One region of the Pseudoduganella sp. genome, then DNA from elsewhere that is predicted to be linked to it. Evidence: predicted binding sites of a transcription regulator. Region 1 holds the regulator's gene; the other holds the start of a gene.

Region 1 (3,407 bases):
TGCGGTGTTTGTCCTTCACCGCTTCGCGCACGGTGACGGTCAGGCCCTGGACATTGCGGGCGACGTTCTGGCCGCGTGCGAGGTTTTCCAGCTGCTGGATCAGCATGCCGCGGTCGAGCAGCTTGTTGCGCGCCATGGTGATGACGGTGACGTAGTCGTTCACGCCTTCCTTGAACCATTCCTCGCTTTCATTTTTCGGCACCAGCGAGTGGCCGTCCCAGAAGTGGGCCAGTTCGTGCGCCATTACCTTGCCCCAGACCGGGCGCGACACCTCGCTGCCGTCGTCTTTCAGGTATTGGCTGAATGAGCCGGAGAAGGCGCCGCCGTCGCCGCTGTCGCCCTGGTTGATCACGACCAGGAAGCGTTGCGCCACCGGGCCGCGGCCGTACAGTTTCTGGTAGCTGTTCATCTGCTTGTCGATCATCGAGATGAAGGCTTCGCGCCGTTTCCAGTACTGCTTGCCCATCACCAGCGTCATTTCGACGCCGCCGGTTTTGAAGGTTTCGGCGCGCGCGGTGCCGAAGAACAGGGCGTTGTTGACCAGCTCGCGGCGCGACTCCGCGATGAAGACGCCGGGCTTGCCGCCGCTGCGCCATGGCGTGTTGGCCTTCCAGCCGGCGGGCAGGTCGAAGGCGACTTCGGTCTGGCCGTGCATCGCCACGCCGGGCACGATGAACAGCGGGTAGCCAACCGCCATCAGGCCTTCGTCGGTGTGGTAAGACACTTCTTCATTCCCGCCCGGCCACTGGTATTTGTCGTGCTCCAGGCGGATGTCGTAGGACAGGCGCAGGCGGCGGTCGCCATCGACCTCATATTCGCCTTCGCCTTTGTCATGCAGCTGGACGGCGTTGCCGGCCATATCGCGCACGGCCAGCTTTTCGATCAGGTCGGCCTGGCCGTTCTTCAACTGCGGAATCGGCATGACGTTGAACAGCACGAGCTCGCGGCCCTCGACCCAGACGTCGGCTTCGACGTGGGCGCGCCGCGCATCCTTGTCGATGCTGAGGCGGTAGTGGTTGGCCTGCTGGTCGAAAGCGGACGCGGACTGCGCTGCCAGCAGCGCCGCGGCGATGCATAAAGGTTTGAACATCTGGTCTCCCCGTGGGTGTTATCGGTATGTTGTGTAACTTTATGTTGCAAGCAGCCATGCGGGGAACATGCCTGCGACGAAATGCAGGAATCGCGGAACAGGCTGCGGGTTTAGCGTAGCGCTTTTTCCACAGCGGTTTTCGGGGCCGTGCGCGCCGCAGGCGATGGCGACGGGCTGCAAAAAGCCAGGGGCGGGAGGGTTAAAACGGCACCACGCCGGGCATGTCGTAAGGATGGCGCCAGCCCGGCAAGCTGCGGATGCGCTCGAGCCATGCCGCCACGTGCGGCGGGTAGCTGACGCTGGCCTGTTCCGGCCAGAACATGTAGCCGCATAGCGCGAAGTCGGCCACGCTGGGCGCATCGCCCAGCAGGAAGGCGCGGCCGTCGGCCAGCTCGTCATCGAGGCGGGCGATGTCGGCCGTGAAGCGGGCGCGCATCCATTCCAGCACGCCGGGCGGGTAGCCTTGCGGGTCGAAGCGCTGGCCGAAGCGCAGGTGGGGCAGGGAGGTGCCGATGCGGTTGGCTTCCCAGAACAGCCATTCGCGGCTGCGCGCCAGGCGCTGCGGCGTTTCCGCGCCAAAGGCTTGCGTGTGCTGCGCCAGGTGCAGGAGGATGGCGTTCGATTGGACGTAGGGCTGGCCGTCATGCACCAGCAGGGGCACTTCGCCATAGCGGGCGAGGCTGCGGAAGGGTTCCGGGCGCGCGGCGCGCTCGAGGCGTAAATCGATCTCCTGGTAGTCGTACGGCAGCGCTGCCACTTCGAGCATCAGCCGCACCTTGTAGGTGTGGCCGGATTCGGCGCTGCCGTACAGCGTCAGCATCAGTGCCAGGTCCGCATCAGGCCGACGGCCAGGCCTTCCAGGGCGAAGTCGTCTTCCGGGGTGACGGTGATGACCTTGAAGTCGGGGTTTTCCGGCAGCAGTTCGATGGTGCTGCCGGTCTTGCGGTAGGTCTTCACGGTGACGTCGTTGCCGATGCGGGCGACCACGACCTGGCCGTTGCGGGCGGTATCGGTCTTTTTCACGGCCAGCAGGTCGCCGTCCATGATGCCGATGTCGCGCATCGATTCGCCGCGCACTTTCAGCAGGAAGTCCGGTTTGGCGGAGAACAGGTTGGGGTCGACGCTGTAGGTGGTTTCCAGGTTTTCCTGGGCCAGGATGGGCGAACCGGCGGCGACGCGGCCAATCAGGGGCAGGCTGACCAGCATGCCGGCGGGGACCGCCGGCATGTCGTCGAATTCGACCTTGGCGCGCGGGGCCGGCGCGCTGGCGGCGCCGGTGCCGGTGGCGGTGCCGCCGAAATTGCCGGTCAGGCGGATACCGCGCGAGGTGCCGGCGGTGATTTCAATCGCGCCCTTGCGCTGCAGCGCTTTCAGGTGCTCCTCGGCCGCATTGGCCGATTTGAAGCCCAGCTCTGCCGCAATCTCGGCGCGGGTCGGCGGGAAGCCGGTGTTTTCGATCGCATCCTTGATCAGGTTGAGGATTTCTTCTTGGCGTGCTGTGAGCTTGATCATGGCGCTATGGTGAACTGTGAATATAGACAGTCTGTATTTTTGTACAGTATGAAACGAATTGCAAGCAATTTGTTGCACACGCAGAAAAATTTCGGCTTAATGTCGATTCGACAACCAATGGAGGGCGGGATGGGACGGTGTGCTTTCTTGCTGGCGGCGGGGATCTGTTTGTTCGGCGCCTTGATCCATTTTGTGGCGCCATTGCTGGGGCCTGACTGGTATGCCTTCCTGCAGGCGCCGCCCAAAGTCGTGGCGTCGGCCCAGGCCGGCGGCTTGCTGGCGCCGGCGGGCGCGCTGGTGATCGGCTTGCTGATGCTGGTCTGTGCGCTGTACGGGCTGGCCGGTGCCGGCTACCTGCGCTGGCTGCCGTTCGCGCAGATGGTGCAGGGGACGGTGGCGGCGGTGTGCCTGCTGCGCGGCTTGCTGGTGTTGCCTTATTTGTACAAATTCCCGGATCGCTTGCTGGCGTTTGATGTGGTGGCGTCGGTGGTCTGGTTCGCGGCCGGGCTTGGGTTCCTGGTGGGCATTTTGCGCTCGGCCCGGCACCCGGGGCTGGCCGATGCGGCAGGGGCATCAGACGCGCAGGCCCGCGGCGCGTAAGGCTTCGGCGGCCGATTCCGCGTCGAGCAAAGCGATTGCCAGGCGCTCGAGCTGGGCGGCGTTGGCGCGATCAATGGCGCGCAGCACGTTCTTGCCGGGCGGGCCGAATTTCACTTCCAGCTGAAGTTTGAGGGTCTGCGCCTGGCCTTTTGCCAATCCTATGGCTTCGCCCTTGGCTTTGCCCATCGCTTCACCTTTCGGGAAG
Region 2 (3,407 bases), on a different contig from region 1:
TCCTGCGTTAGCGCATGCCAAAGTGAATAATCGCATACAGGCTTGCAGATGCAAGTGCGAAGAATAATGACGTGCAAAAGCAAGAAAAATGCCGCGGCCAGCTGATATGCGCCGGCTTCTCAACAGGTGTCGAGTAGAGCGCGCCACCGGTCGCTACGATACTGCTCATCACCAGGCACACATTGGCCAATCCATTCGAGATCTGCAACAACGCTGCAGGCGGTGTCGCTAGTTCGCTGGCAATGGTCCCGTACTCGTACAATGCTGAGGCGCAGAACGCAATGGCGACCCAGCATAACTGCCCGTCCTTCACTGGCGCAATCCATTTTAAAGATGAGCGGGCGCCAGCAGGAAGAGGTAACGGTCTCAACATGAACAGGACGAAGACCGGTGCCAGCAAAGGTACGGCAATGTTGACGAGAAACCAGCCCATGATGACCTCCCATGGTCAAAACAAATCCATCTGCCCCGCTTTGGCGGCGGCGCGGGCACGGGCGCCGGAGGGTGGGATGTAATCGGGGCGTTTGAACTGCGAGCAGTCGAGCGAGCGGAATTTGCTGTGGCGGCCGTGGAAGCCGAAGCGTGTGATACCTTTTTCGATACGCTGCTGGATCAGGTCGGCCCACACGCCTTCCCCGCGCATGCGCGAACCGAACTCTGCTTCATAATCCTTGCCGCCGCGCATATCGCGCACGCGGTTCATCACGCGCGCGGCGCGGTCGGGAAAGTGGGCTTCGAGCCATTCCTTGAACAAAGGGCTCACTTCCCACGGCAGGCGCAGCACGACGTAGGTGGCCATGACCGCGCCGGCATCGCGCGCGGCGGCCATGATTTTCTCGATGTCCGGTTCAGTGACGAAGGGGATGATGGGCGCGATCGAGACGCCGACTGGAATGCCGGCCTTGGCCAGGGTCTCGATCGTGCGCAGGCGGCGCGCCGGTGCGGCGGCGCGCGGCTCCAATGTGCGCGAGATCTTGCTGTCGAGCGTGGTGATGGTGATCGAGGCGGCCGCCAGGTTGCGCTCGGCCATCGGCGCCAGGATGTCGATATCGCGCTCGATCAGGGAGGATTTGGTGATCAGGCCCACCGGATGGTTGCACTCGGCCAGCACCTGCAGCACGCGCCGCGTGAGCTGGTAGTCGCGCTCGCAGGGCTGGTAGGCGTCAGTGTTCACGCCCAGGGCGAGCGATTCGACTTCATAGCCGGGCTTCGACAGTTCGGCGCGCAGCAGTTCCGGCGCGTTGACCTTGGCGAACAGCTTGGTCTCGAAGTCGAGCCCCGGCGACAGGCCGAGGTAGCTGTGCGATGGTCGGGCGAAGCAGTAGATGCAGCCATGCTCGCAGCCGCGATAAGGGTTGAGCGAGACGCTGAACGGGATATCGGGCGACTGGTTGCGCGTGAGGATGGTCTTGGCCGTCTCTTCGGTGACGATGGTGCGCGGCGGCAGCTTTTCAGCGTCGGCATCGTCCGGGTCCGGCGCCCAGCCGTCATCGAACGCTTCGCGCGCCTGCAATTCGTACCTGCCTTGCATGTTTGATACCGCGCCGCGCCCTTTCTGGGCCTTGCGCGAAACCGGCGGCAGCATTACCTGCCCCTCTAGATCATGGTCCTGCATGCGGCGCCCCAATGCAAACTACTGTTTATTTATACAGTATTCTAAACCTGCTGCGCCTCGCCTGCAAGCCAAGCTGGTATCATGCGCACTTCTCCGGGATACCCCCCGACCTTCAAAGAGCAATAAATGAGCAAATCTACCAATCTGCCTTCCTTCGGAAGCAGGATTTCCCTCGCCATTGGCGCCTTCTTCAAGACCCTGGGCGACGCCGAATTCGCCGCGCGCGTGCGCGACGATGGCATCGGCCCGGTTTCCGCTCCGGCCCCGGCGCCTGTCGCCACGCCGGCACCCGTCCAGGCCCCAGCCGCCGCGCCGCTGCGCGAAGCCACGCCTGACGCTGCATTGCAGCTGCTGTCGCTGTTCCAGCGCGAAGCGCGCCTGATCGACTTCACGCAAGAAAACCTGTCCGGCTATTCGGACGCCGATATCGGCGCCGCCGCGCGCGTAGTGCACGAAGGCTGCGCCAAAGTGCTGCGCGAGCACTTCTCGATCGAAGCGATCCGCAGCGAAGCGGAAGGCAGCCGGGTGACGCTGCCGGCAGGCTTCGACGCCGCCGCCGTGCGCCTGACCGGCAATGTGGTGGGCCAGGCGCCGTTCAGCGGCACCCTGAGCCACCGTGGCTGGCGCGCCTCCAGCGTGCGCCTGCCGAAGCTGGCGGAAGCGCATGACGCAAAAGTGCTGGCACCGGCCGAGGTGGAACTGTGAGCGAACCGCGTTACGCCATCGGCATCGACCTTGGCACCACCCACAGCGCGCTGTCCTATGTTGAACTGGCCGGCAGCGACGGCGAGAAGACCAAACACGGCGTGCTGGGCATCCCGCAGCTGACCGCGCCGGGCACGGTGGAAGAACTGCCGCTGCTGCCAAGCTTCCTCTATCTGCCGCACGCCGACGAACTGGCGCCGGGCGAACTGTCGCTGCCTTGGGCCGCGCCGGAAGGCCAGGCTGCGGTGGCGGGCGAAATGGCGCGCAGCCGTGGCGCCACCACGCCGATCCGCCTGGTGTCCAGCGCCAAGAGCTGGCTGTGCCACCCGGGCGTGGACCGCCGCGCCGGCATCCTGCCCAACGACGCGCCGGAAGAAGTGACCCGCGTCTCGCCGCTGGAAGCCTCCACCCGCTACCTGAAGCACCTGCGCGCGGCATGGGACCATGCCCACCCGGAAGCGCCGTTCAACGAGCAGGCGGTCACCGTCACCATCCCAGCCTCGTTCGATCCGGCGGCGCGCGAACTGACCGCCGAGGCGGCACGTGCAGCCGGCTACGACAACATCACCCTGCTGGAAGAGCCGCAATCGGCCCTGTACAGCTGGATCCAGAACAGCGATGGCCGCTGGCGCAAGGAAGTGAAGCCGGGCGACATCATCCTGGTGGTGGACGTGGGCGGCGGCACCAGCGACTTTTCGCTGATCGCCATCCTGGAGCGCGACGGCGTGCTGGAGCCGCACCGCGTGGCGGTGGGCGACCATATCCTGCTGGGCGGCGACAATATGGATCTGGCGCTGGCGCACCTGGTGGCGCGCAAGCTGGCCGCCAACGGCACCCAGCTCGACGCCTGGCAGATGCGCGCGCTGACCTACGGCTGCCGCGCGGCCAAGGAAAACCTGCTGGCCAACGCGCAGGCCGAAACCTGGCCGATCGTGGTGCCAAGCCGCGGCTCGAAACTGATCGGCGGTTCGATCCGCACCGAGCTGACCCGCGCCGAAGTGACCACCTTCATCACGGACGGCTTCTTCCCGAAAGTGGAAGCGTCGGCCCGCCCGGCCGTGCGCACCCGCGCCGGCCTGACCCAGCT

What was found. The regulator LexA, encoded in region 1, represses DNA repair genes until DNA is damaged. The targets are predictions, from matches to a motif close to ACTGTATNNNNATACAGT.
Region 2: a site for LexA is predicted at 1,636-1,653, ahead of ACE3TQ_RS21240 (PA0069 family radical SAM protein). Genes of this name have one in related genera too.

What each region holds. Positions count from the first base shown of each region.
Region 1 covers NZ_JAYSCO010000015.1:25,899-29,305, reverse strand. The annotation lists gene ACE3TQ_RS09640 (hypothetical protein) at 1-1,090, opposite strand, end outside; gene ACE3TQ_RS09635 (glutathione S-transferase family protein) at 1,290-1,910, opposite strand; gene lexA (transcriptional repressor LexA) at 1,910-2,602, opposite strand; gene ACE3TQ_RS09625 (hypothetical protein) at 2,732-3,202, shown strand; gene ACE3TQ_RS09620 (hypothetical protein) at 3,176-3,407, opposite strand, start outside.
Region 2 covers NZ_JAYSCO010000056.1:31,160-34,566, forward strand. The annotation lists gene ACE3TQ_RS21235 (hypothetical protein) at 8-433, opposite strand; gene ACE3TQ_RS21240 (PA0069 family radical SAM protein) at 449-1,615, opposite strand; gene ACE3TQ_RS21245 (DUF2760 domain-containing protein) at 1,742-2,320, shown strand; gene ACE3TQ_RS21250 (Hsp70 family protein) at 2,317-3,407, shown strand, end outside.